3 regions of the Rossellomorea sp. GAMAL-10_SWC genome follow, and region 3 is predicted to be linked to each of the others. Evidence: riboswitches for the same ligand, from Rfam matches in the RefSeq annotation. Region 3 holds a riboswitch; each other region holds the start of a gene.
The links. A riboswitch is a leader RNA that binds a small molecule or an ion and turns the genes downstream of it on or off. The one in region 3 is predicted to bind lysine.

Region 1 (7,557 bases), 1.6 Mb from region 3:
GAGAGATTAAATATGTCTAATGTTAAATCTGAAAAAGAAGAGTATTTAAATAAAGTAAACGAAATTGATTTTGGTAAAGAAGCGCCAAAAGAACTTGATAGTACGGATTTCTTCACTGTAGCAAAGGAAAGAAGATCAGTTCGTCACTACGATCCAAGCTTTCAAATGTCTGATGATGAAATTAAGGAGTTACTAGAAATTGCAGTTCAAGCTCCATCTTCTTCTAATTTACAACCATGGAGATTCCTTGTTATTAAGGACCAAGATACTAAACAAAAATTATTACCAATCGCTAATAACCAACAACAAGTTGTGGATGCTTCTGCGGTAATCGCTGTTTTAGGTGATACAGAAGCATACAAAAATGCCGATCGCATTTATGATGAATTAGTTGAAAAAGGTATGATGACTCAGGAAGTGAAAGACTTCTACGTAGGATCAATCGTGAAAAACTACGGTGGTTTACCAGAAGAAATTGCAACAAAAATTGCGATGGTTGATGGTGGATTAGTTTCAATGCAATTTATGCTTGCAGCAAAAGCAAAAGGTTTAGATACAGTTCCAATGGGTGGATTTGACCAAGCGAAATTTGTAGAAGCTTTCAATGTACCAGCAAACTTCAAACCAGTTATGTTAATTTCAGTTGGTAAAGGAATCAAAGCAGGCTTCGAAAAAGTTCGTTTAACTTTAGATGAAGTTGTTGCTTGGGATCAGTACTAATTACTTAGAAGAGTATGTAGAACAGGGATAAGGGAAACCTTTGACCTGTTCTTTTTTTGATTGAAGGAAATTTGCATCCGTTTAAAGAATAACTTTTTTGGAGGGGACTATTTATCCAGTTAACTAGCTAAGAATAAAGTAGATGAGCCAATCCGAGTGGTATTATAAAAACATGTATAGTAAAATTTAAAATGAAGATTTTTCATGTTGTACGTTAATTTATAATTATGCTAAAAAAGTGGAATTAATAAGAGGTGTTATCGATGACAAATAATAATATGCATCCTAAAGTTGAAGCATTTTTATTGAGAGCGAAAAAGTGGCAAGAGGAATTTTATAAGTTAAGAGATATCGTCATTGACTGTGAACTGACTGAAGATTTTAAATGGATGCATCCTTGTTACACACTTGATAATAAAAATATCGTTTTAATTCATGGTTTTAAAGAATATTGTGCACTTCTGTTTCACAAAGGTGCGTTGTTAAAAGATCCAAAAGGCATTCTGATTCAACAAACAGAAAATGTACAATCAGCACGTCAGATTCGGTTCACCAATATTCAGGAAATAATTGAAATGGAAAGCGTTTTAAAGGACTATATTAAAGAAGCAATTGAAGTGGAAAAAGCAGGTTTGCAAGTAGAATTAAAAAAGACTTCAGATTATAAAGTTCCTGAAGAATTACAACTTAAATTAGATGAAAATCCGGCCTTAAAAACGGCTTTTGAAGCATTAACGCCAGGACGTCAAAGAGCTTATATTTATTATTTTTCTCAACCAAAACAATCGAAAACACGTACGTCTAGGGTTGAGAAATACATTGGTCAAATTCTCGATGGAAAAGGATTAAATGATTAGTTGTATTAAAACCAATAAAAAAATAAAGAGCGATTAATATTGCTCTTTTAGTGTGTAGCCAAAGTACAAAAAACTTGTTTTTCAGACTGATTGCAAGCGCTTGTCAACAGTCTGAATGGATTAAAAAATTAATCCCCACCAATCATTCCGACTTTTTTGTTTGTCTTATTATCTATATAGATAACGATCTTCTCAGGATTATCTCCATTAAAAGTAACAGAATATAGCTTATCTTTATGATAGTTTTTATTAAATATTGTAGCATTATTCGGTATGGATTCTACTTTTTTAACGACCCCGTGTTTATCACTTAACGCAGCCTGTTCAGTTCTAGTTAGGCTAGCATATGCAATGCCTTGGATACTTTCGTCATTATTTTTTTCACAACCAATTACTGAAAGAAACATACATGTTATTATTAATATGAAAATATTTTTTCTCATAAAATCCACTTCCTTTCTATTTATAATAACATGCAATACATAAAAAATGTTAAATCATGGTAATTTTCACTTGGTTTTTAAAATTATTGAAAGTGTAAAAGGTTGTAGGAAATAAAGTAGAAATTAATTGTAAAATTGTATGCTCTAGCTATTTATAAATTATTTAAGCTTTTAACTAAAGGAGGAGAATTTATATGGGACATAACAAACAGGCAATACATCTTCATAAGCGTTTAAACACTTTGCATACAAAACATAATGAACGAGTTGCTGAGTTTCATAAACAACACGCGCTTCAGATTGAAAATGGTGAAAATGGAAATGGTTTACTAGCTAAATGGGAAAGATTTGTTTACTTCAAAGGAAGAAGTGCATTTAAGGCAATTAAAGGGTTCGTTAAGTGAAAAGTGGGAACATAGGGTATAGGGAAACCTTTGCCCTTTTTTTATTCTTTAAAATAAAAAATATCGTGAGTCGCAAATAAAATCCGAAAACCGCAATTAAATTTGGCAAAACAGCAATTAAAATTAGGGAATCACAAATAAATTTAGCAAAACTGCAATTAAATTCCAAGGAATCGCAAATAAAATTAAAAATTACCCATACCAGTTAAGGTATTATGTCCTCAAATTTAGAAAATAGTAGGATAAATAGCAGATTTTATCAAGTTTTTATTCGACTTGGAACAGATTTGCTAGTTTTTGATTGATAAAAATCATTCCAGCTTCAGTACATTCACATTTTTTACAATTAAAAAAGGGCGCCTCATACGTCAGTTAACCTGACGTATAAGACAGCCCCATTATTTGATATTAGCCTTCTCCATGTAATCGATATGCCATGTGGTTTGTTGGGCCAACGTATTGATTAAGTGGGAATGAGTGACGAATTGCTTCAGTAATGAATTTCTTTGCAGTGTAGATTGCTTCTCTTGGTTCTGCTCCTTTAGCAAGCTCTGCACAAATCGCTGCCGAATAAGTACAACCCGCACCGTGAGTATATGTAGTTTCGATTCTATCAGATTCTAGATGCTCGATTTTTTCTCCATCAAATAATACATCTATTGCATTTTCATGCTGAATTTTGCTTCCACCTTTAACTAAAACATATTTAGCACCTAATTCATGGATTTTGCGTGCTGCTTCTTCCATTTGTTCAACAGTGCAGATTGGAGCCATTTTAGCTAATTGAGCTGCCTCAAATAAATTTGGTGTTACAACTGTTGAAAGTGGTACTAAAATTTCTCTTAATGCATCATTTGTCTCTGGGTGAAGAGCCTCGTCATTTCCTTTACAAATCATAACTGGATCAACAACAACTCGATCAATATTATGTTTTTTTATTGTTTTTGCTGCTAACTCAATTATTTCAGTTGAACCAAGCATACCTGTTTTCATTGCTTGAATTCCAACGCCAACAACGATTGTTTCTAATTGCGCTGCAATTGTATCTATATCAATTGGAAATACTTGATGATGCCAATGATTATGAGGATCCATCGCTACTAAAGTTGTAATTGCACTCATTCCATAAACATTACGTTCCTGAAACGTTTTAATATCAGCTTGTAATCCAGCTCCACCACTACTATCAGATCCCGCAAGTGTTAATGCTTTATAAATTGTCATGTGAAAATTTCCTCCTTTGAAGTATACAGAGTTATTATACAAAAACATAAGTGTTAGGTACAAGACATGAGTATCCTGAGGCGAAAATCAAGAGATGCATCTCTTAGGTAAAGTCTATTTTTGTCGAAAATTCTATTGACAAACTAGATTAATAGATTGTATATTGAGTTTATAAAAATTAATTTAATATGATCTTTATCTCGTCTGGATAGAGGCGCAGTTTTGATTAGTCGTTACTTTGAGGTTTATGGTACCTGTGAAAAGTAATAAAAGGTGAAACTGCCGAAGTAATAAATTTACCATTTAAATTTATTACTGGGCCTATTGCTGAATAAGCATAGGACTGTCACAAGAATTTCTTGTGGAGGGCTATTGAAGAGATGTTGATGTTGTTTGACACATATAATTGAGTCTTAAACACGTGAACATTGCTTCACGTGTTTTTTGTATTTTACCAGATTTTCCATTCTTTACATAATGACGAAAATACTGAGTAAAATACACATCATACAACACTTTATACCGTCCCATATTCTCGCGTAAAGATAAGATTGCAAGAATCAAGAGGAGGCAATAAGATGGGACTAACAAACCCTAAGAATGATAAAGTAGTATCGAATACTCACGATGGTTCTTTAAAAAGGGGCCTTAAAGCAAGACATTTAACGATGATTTCAATTGGTGGTTCAATTGGGACAGGATTGTTTTTAGCTAGTGGAACTTCAATTAGTCAAGCTGGTCCTGGCGGAGCTGTTTTAGCTTACGGACTAATTGGTATTATGGTTTATTTCTTAATGACTAGTTTAGGTGAAATGGCGACTTACTTGCCAGTTTCGGGTTCATTTAGTACTTATGGATCTCGCTATGTTGATCCAGCATTTGGTTTTGCTATGGGTTGGAATTATTGGTATAACTGGGCAATCACTTTAGCTTTTGAATTATTAGCTTCAGCAATGCTGATGAAATATTGGTTTCCACATACTCCAGCTGTTTTATGGAGCGGAATCTTTTTAGTGATTATTTTAGGGTTAAATTTACTTTCGGTTAAAGGCTATGGTGAATCAGAGTTTTGGTTTTCATTAATTAAAGTTGTTACTGTAGTTGTCTTTTTAGTTGTTGGTATTGCAATGATTTTTGGCATTTTAAGTGGACATCATGCAGGTTTCAAAAACTTTACTGCTGGAGATGCTCCGTTTCATAATGGATTTTTAGGTGTTTTATCAATCTTTATTGTTGCAGGTTTCTCATTCCAAGGTACAGAGCTAATCGGTGTTGCAGCAGGTGAGACTGAACATCCGGAAAAAAATGTTCCAAAAGCTATCCGTCAAATTTTCTGGCGTATCCTTCTATTTTATGTATTAGCTATTATCGTAATTGGTTTATTAATTCCTTATACAGACCCTGGTCTAATGAAAAATGACGTGGCTGTTAGTCCATTTACTTTAGTATTTGAAAAATTAGGTGTTGCATTTGCGGCTTCTGTAATGAATGCAGTTATTTTAACATCAGTTTTATCGGCAGGTAATAGTGGAACATACGCATCTACTCGTATGTTATATACGCTAGCAATTGAAGGAAAAGCTCCTAAATTCTTAACAAAAGTAAATAAAAATGGTGTTCCTACAAATGCTTTATATATAACACTTGCAGTTGGTTCACTTGCTTGTTTATCTTCATTTTTCGGTGAAGGTCAAGTGTATACTTGGTTATTAAATTTATCAGGCTTATCAGGTTTCCTTGCTTGGTTAGGTATTGCGATTTCTCATTACCGTTTCCGTAAGGCTTATGTTGCTCAAGGAAAAGATTTAAAAGATTTACCTTATCGCGCAAAATGGTTCCCACTAGGTCCAATCTTAGCATTCTTAGCTTGTTTATTTATTGTACTAGCTCAAAACTGGCAAGCTTTCACTGGTAAGGCAATTGATTGGCAAGGTGTACTTGTTTCATACATTGGAATTCCTGTATTTTTAATTGTTTGGTTAGGTTATAAATTTAAACACAAAACGAAAGTTGTTTCTTATAAAGAGATGGATTTATCTAGAAAATAATATCAACATGTAGAAAAAGTACTAAAAATTGATTTTCAGACTGATTGCGAGCGCTTGTCTTTCGAGGCGCGAAGCCTGGTGAGGAGCGGGGGGTTACCCTAGACGGTAATGAGCACCGCTCAACAGGCGAAGCAACGAAGAAAGCGAGCGTTTGTCAACAGTCTGAAGCCCTTTCATCTTTGATGAAAGGGTTTTTTAGTCATTATAACGATTTTTATGTAAATTTGGAATTTTTGTTCACAAAAACTAATACCTTTAGCATTATAAAACTAAAGGTATTAGTTTTTATTATTAGGAGGGTATAAAATGAAGATTACGAAAAATAATTATCTTTATGAGTTGAGCTTTTTACCCAATTTCTTTCCTGTAAATTGTTTTTTAGTTGAAGAAGAAAACGAACTTACGTTAATCGATACAGCACTATCCTTTAGTGCGACTAAAATTATTGAAGCAGCTAATCAAATCGGCAAAAAAATTACGAATATCGTTTTAACGCATGCGCACGGTGACCATGTTGGAGCGCTTGATCAATTAAAATCACTACTTCCTGATGCAGTCGTCTCCATTTCAAAAAGGGATGCAAAATTATTAAAAGGAGACACTAGTTTAGAAGCTAGTGAGCCAAATACTCCTATAAAAGGTGGCGTCCCTAAAAATATCCAAACTATTCCGGATCGGTTACTACAAGAAGGAGACATTATTGGCTCTTTAATAGCAGTTGAAGTTCCCGGGCATACACCTGGTTCAATGGCATTTTTAGATCAACGCACAAATGGTATTATCGCTGGTGATGCTTTTTCATTAAGAGGTGGTTTTGCAATCTCTGGTCAATTGAAAATTTTATTTCCTTTTCCTTCAATGGCAACATGGAATAAAGATGCTGCTTTAAATAGTGCTAAGAAAATTAGTGAATTAAAACCTACATTATTAGCAGTCGGTCATGGTACGATGTTAAGTCATCCACAAGAAGCAATTGACCGTGCTCTTAAAAAGCAGTAAGTGAAGGGGAATTCGTAATGTCACCAAGGATTGGATTGAATTTTAATCAATTACTGAGTACTTCAATTAAAATTGTCGATACAGAAGGCTGGGAGGCTTTAACGATTAGTTATCTTGCAAAGAAGCTAACGATTCAACCACCATCGATTTATAATCATATTAAGAATTTGGATGAACTAAAAAATAGTGTTGCATTACATGGGATTACGCAACTTTATGAAAAACTTCGTGAATCGGTTGAAGGTAAAAATAATGAGAACGCAATTTTTGCATTAGCTTTTGCTTATCTTGATTACGCTAGAACCCATCCTGGTTTATATAAAGCTACCTTATCTCCGTCTCAAACACCAGGTGATGATTATCATTTAACTGGCAATAAAATATTGAACTTAATCTATGAGTTATTGAAACCATATAATTTAACGGATATTGAACTTATTCATGCGGTAAGAGGTTTAAGAAGTTTACTTCATGGTTTTGTTTCGCTTGAAAAAAGTGATGGATTTGGTATAAATATTCCAATTGATGAAAGTGTACTTTTTGTATTGAAAAATTATGTAAGAAATTTGAAGCCGGGTCTAAAGAAATAATCAAAAGGATAGGAAGGTTTAAATACCTTCCTATCCTTATTTATTGAATTGATAGAGAAAATACGTTTTTATTTAAAATTAAGCGTTTACGCCGTCTTTGAAGTTTTTATTCCAGTTTTTATCTCCCATATGTTCAAGATCTTCAGTAGTACGTTCTAATACGTCAATTAGTAACGTCTTCATATGGTGAATATTGTTATAAAATAATTTTTCTTCTTCTAAATCTGGTTTTGCATGATGAGCTGCCTTAATTGCTGTTTCTTCACGAAATC
Region 2 (7,557 bases), 940 kb from region 3:
TAAATATAACCAGTTACGTAAGTATCCATAATTTTTAACATTGCTAGTTCCAGTGAACGCAATGTATAGTCCGTAAATTGCATGGTATAAAATTGGTAAGAAAATGACAAAAACTTCTAAAAAATAGCGGAATGGTAAATTCGCCATAAATTCAGCAGCTTTGTTGAACGATGTTGCTCCATTTGTCGCAAAATGATTGACAACTAAGTGCTGTGTTAAAAAGATCCCAACCGGAATAACTCCTAGCAATGAATGAAGTTTTCTAAAGAAAAACTCCCTTCCATTCTTGTTGCTCATGTAAACCCCTGCCCCCTTTAGTTTGTGCACATGAAAAATTTAATTCCTCTATTATTCTAAAAAAATAGAATAAATAAGCAATACGCATAAAAAGTCGAAATTTTTATGACATTTATCTACAACCCATTTTACTCCTGATAATATAGGAGGTCAAGAAAACGCGTACATTTTTCTTTACTGAAAAAACTTCTCATTTAGATTGGTAATCCTTGTAATCTACTGTTGTCGAATTATTGTTTTTACTATTAAATATTGTATATAATAAAAACATGTTTTTTTAGGAAAGGGAGAGTTATCCGACCATGACGAACGGCATTGAAAATTTAAATATTCCGGGAAATATTTCTGGTTTTGGCTATGAGCTAATACGTAACGATTTATTGAATGATTTATTAGGAAAAGAGCAAAATGATATTTTATATTGGGCGGGTAAAATGATTGCCAGGAAATATCCTTTAGCAACCTTTGAAGAAATTATAGAATTTTTTGATCAAGCTGGTTGGGGTACTCTTACTGTTGAAGAAGAAAAGAAGCAAGAAGTTCATTTAACACTATCTTCTGAATTAATTACATACAGAGATCAACAAAAAAAGAACGTATCTTACCAACTAGAAGCTGGATTTCTAGCGATGCAAATTCAACAGCAAATCGATGTTATAGCTGAAACGTATGAAGAGCAAAGCAAAAGAGGCGACAAAGTAAAGTTCCAAGTAAAATGGGATTTAAAAGATCCAATTACAAGAAGATAACACGAAAAACACCACAAGAACTTTGGTCCCTTGTGGTGTTTTCTTTTGAATAATTTTTTCTTGAAATATTGAAATATAAGTTCAATTACAGGTACAACAATGAGTATTAACCAATAAATCATTAAGTCCAAATTTTTACTTCAATTTAAGAAAAAGATCAGGTAGTTATTATTTAACTTACCCCTTCTCTTTCCTTTCCTTACTTGGATCCTGCCTTCTAATTCCCTCAAAATTCTTGTTTCTTTTAACTCCCTTAATAATAGAATTTAACAAGAATAAACAAATAGAAACAAAAAACAAAATGGCGAGTATTAATAGAACGAACTGTAGCACAATTTCTCCATATCCGTAGGCAAGTATACTATGCCCCATTATTAATACCTCCTTCTTTTATTTACCATTTAGCCGTTCGCCTTACTTATTTTAAATTTACAGAATCTTTATATAATTTATTCGCTTAACGATTAAAAAACCCTTTTAAACGCTATCACTATACTATACGGCTCTGTATATCTGAACGTGATGAATATTGATAAAATCAATATTTCAAAGCCTATATATAAGTATTTGAACGCCTAAAAGGGTTTATTTTACTATTTAGTTTTCCACTACTACTTCTTCATTAATACGATCTAATTCATATCCTTTATGAAGAGCGTGAACTGCTTCTTGTAATTTTGATTTTGGTACAACTGTAGATACTTTAATTTCAGAAGTACTTACCATTTTTACAGGGATTTCACTTTCAGCTAAAAATTTAAACATTTTTGCAGCAACACCTGGATTTGAAACCATTCCACTACCTACAATTGATACTTTAGCAAGTTCACTTTCAAAATCAAATGAGCGGTAACCTAAAAATTCTTTCTTTGATTCTAGAACCGCTATTGCTTCCATCATATTTTCAGATTTGATCGAGAATGAAAGATTTACTAAGTTATCTGATGTTACGCTTTGGATGATAATATCAACATCAATACCTTCACTTGCTAATAAAGTAAAGATTTTAGGTAATAAATCTACATGGTTATTTAAACCATTTAAAGTCATCCTTGTTACATTAGATTCGAATGCGATTCCTCTTACGACTGATTGTTGTTCCATTTGTGTTTCCTCCCCAATAAATGTACCGATTTCATCATGTTGACTTGAACGAACTTGAATTATTAAATTATAATTTTTTGCGAATTCTACTGCTCTTGGATGTAAAACCGCTGCTCCTAAAGCTGCAAGCTCTAGCATTTCATCATAAGAGACATGGCTTAGTTTAGAAGCATTTGGTTCAACTCTTGGATCCGTAGTATAAACACCTAATACGTCCGTATAAATATCACAACGTTCTGCATTTAAAGCAGCTGCCAATGCAACAGCTGTTGTATCTGAACCACCACGACCTAATGTCGTAATTTCATTGTTGTCACTTAAACCTTGGAAACCAGCAACAATTACGATATACCCTTCATCAAGTAATTGTTGAATTCGATCAGTATGAATTGTTTCAATACGAGCATTTCCATGGACAGATTCAGTTTGAATTCCAGCTTGCCAACCAGTTAGTGAAATAGCTTTAAAACCTTTAGCTTGGATTGCCATTGCTAGTAACGAAATCGAAACTTGTTCCCCTGTAGTAAGTAACATATCTAATTCACGTTTACTGTTTTGCGGACTAATTTGAGCTGCTAAACTAACTAGTTCGTCTGTATGATGTCCCATTGCAGATACAACTGTAACTACTTGGTTTCCTTCTTTATATGATTTGGTTACTGTTTCAGCAACATGCTGAATTCGTTCAATTGAGCCTACTGAAGTACCACCGAATTTCTGAACAATAATTCCCATTTTTCTCATCCTCACTTTTTACTTAAAAAAGAATACAAAAAAGCGCGTGAAGCAATGTTCACGCGCCTAATTTACAAATAAAATAAAATAGACAAATCATCAACATCTCTTCAATAGCTCCCCGCATAATTATTATGCGACAGTACTACATTTCTTAAATGCAGTCCCAACAAAATGAATTGTGGATTCATTTTATTTCGGCAAAACTTCCTTTCAACTGTCCATCACAACGCCACACGTCTATGACAGCATACTTTTAAGTTTTGCACCTCTATTACGAGAGAAAATCATTTAATTTTAACTAAAATATAAATTATTTTGAAAATAGTGTCAAGATAAAAATTTTGGCAACTATGTTACTCTTTATGGAAATGCTGATAAATTTCTTCTGCAACATTTTTTGGCATTTTAGCTGCTATTAACTCATCGATTGATGCCTCTTTTATTTTTTTGACCGATCCAAAATGTTTAAGAAGAGCTTTCTTTCTTGTTCCACCAACACCTGCTATGCCATCTAAAGCCGATTGAACCATTGATTTACTATGAAGCTGACGATAGAATTCAATCGCAAACCTGTGTACCTCGTCTTGAATTCTTTGTAATAAAAAGAATTCTTGGCTTTGTCTTCCAAGTTGGACAATTTGAGGTGGTTGTCCGATTAATAACTCTGAAGTGCGGTGCTTTTCATCTTTAACAAGTCCAGCTGTTGGGATGTATAGGCCTAACTCATTTTGGAGTACATCTTCAACTGCAGCTAGATGTCCTTTCCCACCATCCACAATTATTAAGTTTGGTAAAGGTAAATTCTCTTTTAATGCTCTCGAATATCTTCTACGTACTACCTCACGCATTGAATCGTAATCATCAGGTCCTACGACAGTTTTGATTTTATATTTGCGATAATCTTTTTTTGAAGGTTTTCCGTCTATAAAGACAACCATAGCTGAAACAGGATTTGTTCCTTGAATATTTGAATTATCGAATGCTTCAATTCGATATGGAGTTTCAATATTTAAAATATCCCCTAGTTTTTCTATTGCTTTAACTGTTCTTTCTTCATCTCGCTCAATTAACTTAAATTTCTCACCGAGTCCAATTTTGGCATTTTTATTTGCTAATACTACGAGTTCCTTTTTTTGGCCTCTTTTTGGTTGGAATACAGGAATTTTTAGTAAACCTTTTAGAATTTCAGTATCAACTTTATCTGGTACAAAAATTTCTTTTGGTTTTATATTGTGTGGTTTTTCATAAAATTGCCCAATAAACGATAGGAATTCTTCTTCTGGTTCATCGTAAATTGGAAAATATGATACATCTCTTTCAATTAATTTTCCTCTTCGAATAAAGAAAACTTGAACACACATCCATCCCTTATCAACCGCATATCCAAATACATCTCGATCAACTAAATCACTACTCATCATTTTCTGCTTTTCCATAGTCGCTTCAATAGATACAATTTGGTCTCGATACTCTTTCGCGCGCTCGAAATCTAATTGTTCAGATGCAGCAAGCATTTTTGCCTCTAATTCTTTTCGTATTTGGTCTTCCCCACCGTTTAGAAAACGGGCAATTTCATTAACTATTTCCTGATTTTGTTGATCAGTTACTTCTTTTACACAAGGCGCAAGACACTGACCAATATGATAATATAAACAAACTTTATCTGGTAATGAAGAACATTTTCGTAATGGATATAGACGATCTAATAATTTTTTTGTTTCACTAGCGGCTGTAGCATTAGGGAATGGTCCAAAATATTTCCCTTTATCTTTTTTTACATTTCGCGTAATTAATAAGCGAGGATGTTTTTCAGCAGTGATTTTAATAAAGGGGTATGATTTATCATCCTTTAACATGATGTTATATTTCGGATCATATTTCTTAATTAAATTCATCTCAAGAATTAAGGCTTCCATATTTGAAGAAGTAACAATATATTCAAAATCAGTTATCTCTTGAACTAATCGATATGTCTTACCATCATGGGATCCCGTGAAATAAGATCTTACTCTATTTTTTAACACTTTAGCTTTTCCTACGTAAATGATCGTCCCTTGAATATCTTTCATCAAATAACAACCAGGCTGATCAGGTAGTAGCGCTAATTTTTCTTTTAAGTGATTGTCCATTTCCTCTCACCTCTTTCGTGCAATTGTACACTTAATATTATAATCTCCATATTTAAAAACTGAAAATACTTTAATGATATTAAGTAAAAATTAAGTTTTCTATTGTAACTTTAATTTCATCAAGAGAAGAAAAGGAGAAATGTTAAGATGAAAAAAGTAAGAGTAGTTCATTTTTGGATAGGTGTGATTGTTTCGGTTTTCTTACTAATCGAATCTACTACAGGAATTATCCTGTATTTCAATAAAGGTGGCGAAGAAAAAGGAAGATTTTCTATGCAAGGTCAGTTTCCATCGGGTGGACAGTTTAATGGTAACCAACAATCTCAAAATAGCGATCAAAACACAGCGCTTCAAAATGGACAAAGTGGTGATAATACTCAAACTCCATTTCAAAATTTTGGAAAGAGAACTGAGCAGTCTGCATTTTCAGTCAAAAGCTTACATACCGGCATAATTGGTTTAATTAGTGGTATCGGTCTTTTTATACTTACTGGAACAGGTTTAGCGTTATCTTGGATTTTGTGGAGTAATAAACGAAAAATGAGAAAAAGAAAAGAAAAAGTATCCGTGGCTATCTAACAAAAAGGGTGTCCCTGAAAAGTACTTTTATGGGACCTTTCTTTTTTCTTCATTATTGGGATTGGGAAATCAGTGGTCAATTGGCATTTGGCATTTTTAATTTAAAATAAAAACCATCCAAAATATTTTGTAGTGACCCCATAAAGTTAGACTGGTTACTTCAATTAGGCAGCCTGTTGGGCATGAACTCGGTATTTTACTGGGCTCATGCCTTTTAATTTTGCCTTAATTCGTTTGTTATTGTAGTAATCTATATATTTAGCTAGTTCTTGTTTAAAGTGTTCGACACTGTTAAATTCTTTAAGATAGAGTAGTTCAGATTTCATGATACTAAAGAAACTTTCAATTACTGCGTTATCGTAACAGTTTCCTTTTCGTGACATACTCTGAGTGATTCCACGTTTAATAAGAGCACTACGATATTTTTTCATTTGATAGTGCCACCCTTGGTCTGAATGAATTAGTAGTGTATCGGAATCTGTTAAACGTTCAAGAGATTGTTCTAACATATTTGATACAAGTGAATAAGTTGGACGTGAACCAATTGTATAAGCAATTATTTCTCCATTATATAAGTCCAACATAGGTGAAAAGTATAGCTTTTCTCCAAATAATTTAAATTCAGTTATATCTGTAGCCCATTTCTCATTTGGTTTTTCAGCTTGAAAATTTCGATTTAAAATATTGGGTGCAATCTTACCTACTTCACCTTTGTAAGAGCGATATTTCTTTACCTTCACAAGTGATTTTATCCCTAGTTCTTTCATAAGTCGTTGAACTTTTTTATGATTTACTTTATAACCACGATTCGTAAGCTCGTCTCGAATTTTACGATAGCCATAACGAAATTCGTGTTCCTCATAAATTTCTTTTATCAGCACTTTTAACTCTGCGTCTGGATCAGGACGTTCTAGATTTTTCATCCAATAATAAAACGTACTACGCGGAATACTGGCTAGCAGTAGAAGTTCTTTTAACGAAAACTCATGCCTTAATTCATAGACAACTTTTACTTTGTCTTGTTTCGTGATTTTTCCTTGTTTTGAACTAAGGCATTCAACTTTTTTAGATATGCATTTTCCATGCGTAAACGTTCTATCTCAGCTTGAAGTTCTTCAATTGATTCTACAACAGGTGTAGTTTTCTTTGTTTCTTTTTTCATGGAAAGTCGCCCCTTTTTCTTTGATTCTAGGGCGTCTTGTCCTTGTGTTTCAAATTGAGTCCTCCATTTTCGAATCGTTCTAGGGGAAGGAATACTGAAAATTGCAGCTGCTTCATTAGGTGACGTCCCGTGGTCATTCATATACTTTAATACGTTTAGTTTAAACTGTACCGAATAACTTGTATATGACTTTTTAAGCAATCCATTAATCCCATTTTCCTTATATTGAGCTACCCAGTTTCTCACTTCAGCATGGGACGTTCCAAATAACTTACCAATAGAACGAAAACTTTCCTTACCTTCTAAATAACGCATAACTACCGCTAATTTATGTTCAGTAGTAAATTTAGTCATAAAAAATGCACCTCCAAATGTTAGTCGTGTCTAACATTTGGGGTGCACTTCAAATATTTCTGGATGGTTTTTACTTTTATGTTTACAGCTTGAGAAATTACGAAGTCGCAGTTTCCACTTCTACTTGTTCTTGCTCATTACCTTCTTTATCTCCAGCTTTTCTGTTCGTTAATTTAATTGGTGTTAGGAACAATGTTACGATTGCACCAATTATGATGAATCCTAAACCAACAAAGAATACTTGGTGTAATGAATCCATTAATGATGTTTTAATAATCGGTAACATACCTTCTAAAATTGGCTTAGGAATTAGCTTCTTAGCATCCGCATTAAATAACATTGTAAATACAGATTGAGGAGTTGTATTAATCATGTCTTTAAATTTGTCTACTAATGGTGCAGCTTGAGCTGGTAATTTATTTAAAAATGGAACTAAATCATTGTT
Region 3 (7,557 bases):
AAATCAAAAAGGTATAAGCTAAAAGCTTATACCTTTTTGATTTTAAGACAATATAAAAAACCTCGTACTATACTAAATATAATACGAGGTTAATAAACTATTAGAATTTTCCATAGCCTAAGAAGTGAGAACGAACCCAGCTATTACTTAAGCTGATTACGCTGATCCCTTTACTTCCAGCATGAACCATTTTATTTCCACCAATGTAAATACCCATATGTGAAGGACCATTAATATAAGTATTTTGTAAGAATACTAGGTCACCAGGTTGTGGAGAGCTGATTTTTGTCGCATTGCTCCAATATGTTTTTACATTTCCACGTGAGATGCCATATCCATTATGTGAATATACATACCAGATGAAACCACTGCAATCGAAACCGCTTGGAGACGTTCCACCAAATACATAAGGTACACCTTGGAATTGTAAAGCATAATCTACAAGTGAGTTTCCAGTTGCTGCTGGACCATCATTATTTGAATCTGATTTAGGTTTTGAATTTGAATCTGAATTTGAACTAGAATTTGAACTAGATTTCGAATCAGAATTTGAACTAGATTTAGTAGCTGGCGTGCTAACGCTGTCATCTTCTTCATCATCGCTAGATAATGCAGCTAACTCAAGAGATTGTTGCTCAAGACGTTGAACTCTTTCATCTTCTTTTGCATTCTCTAATTCTTTAACAGCTAACTTTAAGTTAGCTTCAGCAGTATTTAATGATTTTTGTTTTTCAGCTTGTGATTTTGAAAGTTCACTTTGTTGAGCCACTAAATCTTCTTTTGCTGTTACTAATGATTCTTTCTTCTGGTCAACAAGTTGTTTTTCTTTTACTACTTCTGCTTGTTCAGACTTTTGTTCTTTAATGATATTTTCATCAGCATCAAATAGTGTTGAAATTGAGTTTACTCGATTAAAGAAATCTACGATTGAATCAGAATTAAATAAAACGTCTGTTACTAGATTAACTTTTGGTTGTTTTTGCATTGCAACTAAACGATCCTCTAATAAATCGTTACGTTTTTGAATTCTGTCTTCTAAATATGTAATTCTTGCATTTTTATCTTTAATAATTTCTTCTGTTTCAGAAATTTCTGCTTTTTTTGCTTCTATGTTTTGCTTAGTTGTTTTAATTTGTTGATCTATTTTCTCTATCTCGTTGCTTAATTCTTTAAATTGTGATTGGAACTTATCTACTTCAGCTTGCTTTTTTTCAACTTTGCTATCAGCTAATACTGAAGCATTTGGCGCTAATGATAATACTATTGTACTTGCCATCGCCAGCACTGCTAGTTTTTTTCTTAACATTTCAGCGTTTCTCCTCTCGCTAATCTACGTAAATATTTATACCATAGATTCCCGAAGAGAGTCGCAATTGTTACAATATTGTAATATAAATGATAAATATGTCTTTATATGTCGATAAATTATCATCTTTTATTAAAGGAAACGAAATAAAACACTTCTATATTATATAGAAGTGTCAGTATTGATACAAATAACACAAAAACGTTAATTATCTATCTACGAGAGTTTTCGATGTAAACTCTGTCATTTCTAACTAAATCTTCATATGTTTCACGACGGACTACTTCTCTTGAAACACCCTCTTTAACAAATACTACTGCTGGGCGACGGATACGATTATAATTATTAGCCATTGAATAGCCATAAGCTCCAGTGCAAGATACAGCTAATACATCATTGTTTTGTACAACAGGTAAGTTACAATCCCAAATTAGCATGTCGCCACTCTCGCAGCATTTACCAGCAATCGATACAACTTCTTTATTCTCATCATTTGCTCGATTCGCAAGCATCGCTTCGTATTTTGATCCGTATAGTGCAGGACGAATATTATCAGTCATTCCCCCATCAACAGATACATATTTACGAATTGAAGGAAGAGTTTTTGTTGAACCAATCGTATAAAGTGTTGTTCCAGCTTCACCAACAATACTGCGTCCAGGCTCTAACCATAATTCTGGTAATTTGTAGTCTAGCTCTTCACATTGTTGCTTAATAATAGTAGTAATTTTTTCTATATGTTTAGCAACAGCTAAAGGCTCATCTTCCGAAGTATAACGAATACCAAAGCCTCCACCTACATTTAATATTTCAGCTGTAAAACCTAAATCATTTTTAAGTCCATTTAAAAAGCTCATTAATACATTGATTGCATGAACAAATCCATCTGGTTCGAAAATTTGAGATCCTATATGTGAATGTACTCCTAATAATTTTAGGTTAGTTGATTTTAAAGAAACTTCCACTGCTTCATTAGCTTGACCAGACATAATATCGAATCCAAATTTAGAGTCTTCTTGACCCGTCATTACATATTCATGTGTATGTGCTTCAACACCTGGCGTAACACGTAATAAGATTGATACTTCTTCATTACGTTGTTCAGCTAAGGCCTGTAATACTTCTAGCTCAAAGAAATTATCGACTACAAAACAACCGATTTTTGCATTTAAAGCTTCTTCAATTTCTTCAATTGTTTTGTTGTTTCCGTGAAAGTGAATTTTCTCAGCTGGATAACCTGCTTGCAATGCTGTATATAACTCTCCACCAGAAACAACATCTAGACATAGACCTTCTCTTTCTATTAAGCGGGCTTGTTCAACACATAGAAACGCTTTACTCGCGTAAGCAACCTGATATTTCATTCCCGTTTCTCTTAAAGCTTCATGGAATTCCCTACATTTTGATTCAATTAATGCTTCGTCATAAATGTATAGAGGGGTACCGTAATTTTTTACTAAATCTACAGTATCACAACCTCCGATTTCTAAATGTCCTTCATTATTAATTCGACTATTACCATGTAAATACATTCGTATTCTCCCTTCAAATCAAATGTAAGATCATTCTAAGAAGCTTCCTTCAATGTATTAGTGTATTAAAAAAGACACATGAAGGATATGTTCATGTGCCTATCGCTTTTTAAAAAAGGACTTAGCCAATCACATCTCTTCAATAGCTCTTCACAAACACATGTGACAGTACTACATTTATTAAATGTAGTCCCAGAAATAAAATGTGTGGCAATTTATTTCTTCGGCATAGGATCCTTTCTCATTTCGTCATAAAACCCACAGTTCTCTGAAATGATACTCATATACAATGCAACCTCTACGAATAGACTGTTATTTTTTATATTAGTCTATGTATAACACAGTCTAAAAATAGATGTCAAACCATTTTTAAATAGTTTGTCGATTTATATTCACTCACACACACAGCTTTTGCTTTCCAAAAATAGTATTTATAATATAGAATATGTTTTATGCGAGAGAAAAGGTGATTCAAAAATGAAAAATCATTTCAAAAATTATAAATTAAATCTAAAAAAGAAAAACCACTAACAAACTGTTAGTGGTTTTTCTTTTTTGTTGCCTTATTACAAAACTCTTAACTTAAGTAGAAAAAATTGGACTGGGGTGAATAGATTGCGTTCAAGCAAAATAGCTGTACTCTCAATATGTAGTAACACATTCATCGTTTTATTAAAATTAATTGTCGGGATTTTTACTGGTTCCGTAGCAATTATCTCTGAAGCAATTCATTCTTTATTGGACTTAGTTGCTTCAGTCATTGCCTTTTTCTCTGTAAGGATTTCAAACAGACCACCTGATAAGGAACATCCTTATGGTCATGGTAAGTTTGAAAATATTTCAGGTACAGTCGAAACAATCTTAATATTTGTAGCTGGTATTTGGATTATCATTGAATCTGTTGAAAAGCTACTTCATCCTACCCCAATTAAGATGCCAATTATCGGTGTAGTCGTCATGTTAATTGGAGCGTTAATCAATTGGAGAGTAGGAAAAATCGTTCAAAAAGTAGGTAATGATACTCATTCTGTTGCAATGCAATCAAACGCTTTGCATTTATTAACAGACGTTTATTCATCACTCGGAGTTGCAATAAGTTTAATTTTAGTCAGTCTTACTGGTTGGGAATTTCTCGATGCATTGATTGGAATTGGAATCGCAATTTATATAATGAAAGAATCAATCGAACTTGGACGTAAGTCGTTTACCCCCCTACTTGATACTGGGCTTTCTATAGATGAATTAAAACAAATCGAAAATGTATTATATTCTTTTAAATCCCAATTTATCGAATACCATGACTTACGCACGAGACGTTCGGGTGCTGAGGAGCATATAGATTTCCATTTAGTATTACCATCTCACATGAGCATTGAAGAAGCCCATATACTATGTGACAAAATAGAAGAAGAAATAAAAAAGGTTTTAGTAGATCCTAAAATATTAATCCATGTCGAACCAGAAAATGAAAGAATACAAAAACTTGATTTCATAAATACAGCATCTAGAGAAGAGCAGGAATTGCAAGGAGTAGGAAATTCATTAAAAGGATAAATGGATATTAGAAAACCCCACAAGGATTTTATAACTTGTGGGGTTCATTCTATTTTTAGGACATTTACTAAATAATAATTTCATCTGAAGGTTGCTCTGAATCGTCTCCTTTTAATTTTTGAGCTCTCATCGTAACCATTGCATAGCCGATCGCCATAATTATGCCAAAAACATATCCACCAACTGTAAAGATAATTGTACGTGAGTAATATGCTTTTAATCCATACGTATCAACCATCCACCATTGTGCAACAGCAAATACGATATCTTTAATAATCCATGCGACAAACAAGTACTGGAACACTTTGAACAGTGAAGGATGTTTATATAATTTTTTACTTTCTTCGCGATCTTGTCCCTGTATTGCAGCAATATCAATCATAAAATAATACGGTAATGGCTTTTTCAAAGCCAATAAAACTAAAAATACAACTACAACACCAAAGTGATAATACACATTGTACAAAATTAAGTTTTTCGCAGAACCTAATGCCATTAAATCAACGGCAGTACTTACAGTTAATGTTGAGATAATAAATATACCTGTAACATTAAACTGTTTAGTATACCAAAAACGAAATAAAGTATATAAGATCCCTGGAACCGTCGGTAAGAGCATCGCCCAATAGTCACTAAAATAGTGTTGTAAAACTTTATATAAAACAAGCGGAAATACTAAATACAAAATTAGATCGTAAATAATTAAATTACTTTCTTTTTTCATTTATACAACCTCGTTTTTTTAGGCCTTTTTCGTCATAATCATTGCTAGTTAATATTATTATTAATATTACTAAAAAACAAAAATCAATTAGAAAGTGCCATATTTTATTTTGAATTACCACAATTTTCAAACTAACAAAATGACAAATTGTTAAACATGATTATAACAAAAAAATCTAGGAGCATAAACTCCTAGATTTAATGTGTGGAAAAAAGTCAAAAAATAACTCTACTGGCCAAGTGATCTTTTTAAACCGTTTATTAATCCTGCATGTAGCCCTTCATGGAAAATGTTAAAGCTAATCATGTCTCGAACTGTCTTTATTTCAAAACTACCTAGTTTCATCTCTTTTGAAATGATTTCATCTAAGCGCCCTTCATATGTAGAAATAACTTGTTCAACTTGCTTTTCTAATAAAGTAACAATTTCCTCATATGATGGTGGCTCCGCTTGCCAGTCACCTGGTTTAGTCCCACCCTTGAAAAATTCAATGAATTCCTTTGGAAGTTTCCCAGCATCACCAGTGTTAGCATAAAGTAATTGCTCATATGCCCCTAGTACATGACCTGCATTCCAAAGAATATTATTGTTGAATCCGGCTGGTATTACATCTACAGCTTCTTTTGAAACAGAACCAAGAACTTTCAATGTATAAACCCTTGTAAACCTAAGTTGTTCAAAAATAGCATCTGCCATCTTGATCCCTCCATATAATGTCATTACTGATATTATCGTATCACGAATGAGGGATATTTTTCATAAAAAAGATGTTATCACGATAGAACCAGATGACTGTTTTTAACGATAATTAAGAAACAAAAAAAAGAGCCTCAATATGAGACTCCCTCCAGTACTATTAACTATCAATCTTTTAAAATAAAACCATTGATCCTGGACCAGTGAGCAATAACCCTACTGCAGCTGCAATAATTAATAGATTAAACTCAAATCCGTTCGAAGTATTCCAGAATCCGTTCTTTATATGAACCTTTAATACTGCTACTGCCATCACTACTATTATCAACCATGCGCCTATTTCTGTATATACACCAGCCGCTACAAAGAATCCACCTACAATTTCTGCCGCTCCTGTTATAAAAGCAAAAAATGCTCCAGGTTTGATTCCAATCGACTCTAACCATTGTCCAGTTCCTTTAATACCGTAACCACCAAACCAACCAAATACTTTCTGCACTCCGTGACCTAATAAAATAATACCTAAAACAAGTCGAATAACTAATAGGCCTTCATCAAGCATATCTCCACCTCACTTCTCTTTAATTTGAGATATTTAGTGCATAATTATTTTTATTCATTTTTTGACATGTTTATGACCTTTATTATTAATTTTTAAAAAATGAATCAGTTTTCTTGTATTCGAGGAATAGAATACTATAACAGAAGATTTTCTAACTTAAAAGGAGAGCATACATCATGAAAAAAGTCGTTCCACTAACTGTAATCGGCTTTTGGATTTTAATGCTACTACTCGCCATTCGATATCATTTATTTCATTTATCATTGCAAGATATAAAACATTTTATTACTAATTCTTCCATCAACCCGATGCTATTATTTGTCGCTATTTTCTGTGCAAGAATCTTTCTATTCATTCCTAGCTCTGTATTAATTGTAGTAGGTAGCTTGTTTTTTCACCCGTTTGAAACCATTCTCTTATCATTAATCGGAATGGCCATCACAGAAACAATTATTTACTTATTAAGTAGAAGTATTTTAAGTGATTCAATCCAGCAATTCATGGAGAATAAATATCCCTCTCTATTTGAAGAGATTATTTCGAACCGAAAGAGATACTTATTCTTAACAGTTGCAACTCCACTAGCCCCAACAGATGGTGCATGCTTTATCGCAGCCTCCACTAATATGAAATACTTGTCCTATATCGTAATTGTGCTTGCTGGTAATATTCCAATTGCAGTTCTTTATACGTTATACGGAAATTTCTTGCTTGGCTCACCATGGATTACAATCTGTATTACTGCTACAATCTTAGTCGGGTTTTTCATTTACATTTCTTTAAAAAAGAGACAAAAAAAGGATACACATTTCTCAGCCTAAACTTTTTCAAACTAAGTATTTTAAAAAATTGTTAATAAATAAATCGATTTTTATATATAAATTAAACTATACTAAGATTAATTAAAATTTTTTAAGAAATCGAGGTAAAAAGATGGAAACAAATAAGATTTTGTCCTCATTATGTTATTTTAGCGTATTCTTCGCACCTTTTTTATTCCCTATAATTGTTTATTTCGTTGCAAAGGATCAACAACTAAAATCGCATTCTAAACGAGCATTTTTTTCACATATACTCCCATTTCTAACGATTATTATTTTAGCGATTATTTCCCTTTTCACTTTTAATACTTTTGGTGATGGTGCAGGTTTTGCTCTTATCGGTGGATTTATATTAGCATTCA

Region 1: another riboswitch for lysine. It lies ahead of V5E38_RS12575 (amino acid permease); the one in region 3 lies ahead of lysA (diaminopimelate decarboxylase).
Region 2: another riboswitch for lysine. It lies ahead of V5E38_RS15975 (aspartate kinase); the one in region 3 lies ahead of lysA (diaminopimelate decarboxylase).

What each region holds. Positions count from the first base shown of each region.
Region 1 is NZ_CP144911.1:2,537,673-2,545,229, reverse strand. It holds gene V5E38_RS12600 (nitroreductase family protein) at 13-720, shown strand; gene V5E38_RS12595 (YdeI/OmpD-associated family protein) at 984-1,577, shown strand; gene V5E38_RS12590 (hypothetical protein) at 1,706-2,020, opposite strand; gene V5E38_RS12585 (hypothetical protein) at 2,215-2,424, shown strand; gene pdxK (carbohydrate kinase family protein) at 2,833-3,648, opposite strand; lysine riboswitch at 3,850-4,028, shown strand; gene V5E38_RS12575 (amino acid permease) at 4,227-5,696, shown strand; gene V5E38_RS12570 (MBL fold metallo-hydrolase) at 6,003-6,695, shown strand; gene V5E38_RS12565 (TetR/AcrR family transcriptional regulator) at 6,713-7,285, shown strand; gene V5E38_RS12560 (hypothetical protein) at 7,364-7,557, opposite strand, start outside.
Region 2 is NZ_CP144911.1:3,216,846-3,224,402, forward strand. It holds gene V5E38_RS15965 (succinate dehydrogenase cytochrome b558 subunit) at 1-297, opposite strand, end outside; gene V5E38_RS15970 (YslB family protein) at 600-1,046, shown strand; gene V5E38_RS15975 (aspartate kinase) at 1,644-2,885, opposite strand; lysine riboswitch at 2,992-3,167, opposite strand; gene uvrC (excinuclease ABC subunit UvrC) at 3,242-5,017, opposite strand; gene V5E38_RS15985 (PepSY domain-containing protein) at 5,165-5,596, shown strand; one part of gene V5E38_RS15990 (IS3 family transposase) at 5,761-6,665, opposite strand; one part of gene V5E38_RS15990 (IS3 family transposase) at 6,665-7,112, opposite strand; gene V5E38_RS15995 (MDR family MFS transporter) at 7,210-7,557, opposite strand, start outside.
Region 3 is NZ_CP144911.1:4,155,349-4,162,905, forward strand. It holds gene mscL (MscL family protein) at 1-22, shown strand, start outside; gene V5E38_RS20090 (C40 family peptidase) at 101-1,306, opposite strand; gene lysA (diaminopimelate decarboxylase) at 1,519-2,838, opposite strand; lysine riboswitch at 2,974-3,147, opposite strand; gene V5E38_RS20100 (cation diffusion facilitator family transporter) at 3,454-4,392, shown strand; gene V5E38_RS20105 (DUF3159 domain-containing protein) at 4,460-5,116, opposite strand; gene V5E38_RS20110 (DinB family protein) at 5,345-5,812, opposite strand; gene V5E38_RS20115 (DoxX family protein) at 5,988-6,374, opposite strand; gene V5E38_RS20120 (TVP38/TMEM64 family protein) at 6,551-7,195, shown strand; gene V5E38_RS20125 (magnetosome magnetite crystal formation protein family) at 7,308-7,557, shown strand, end outside.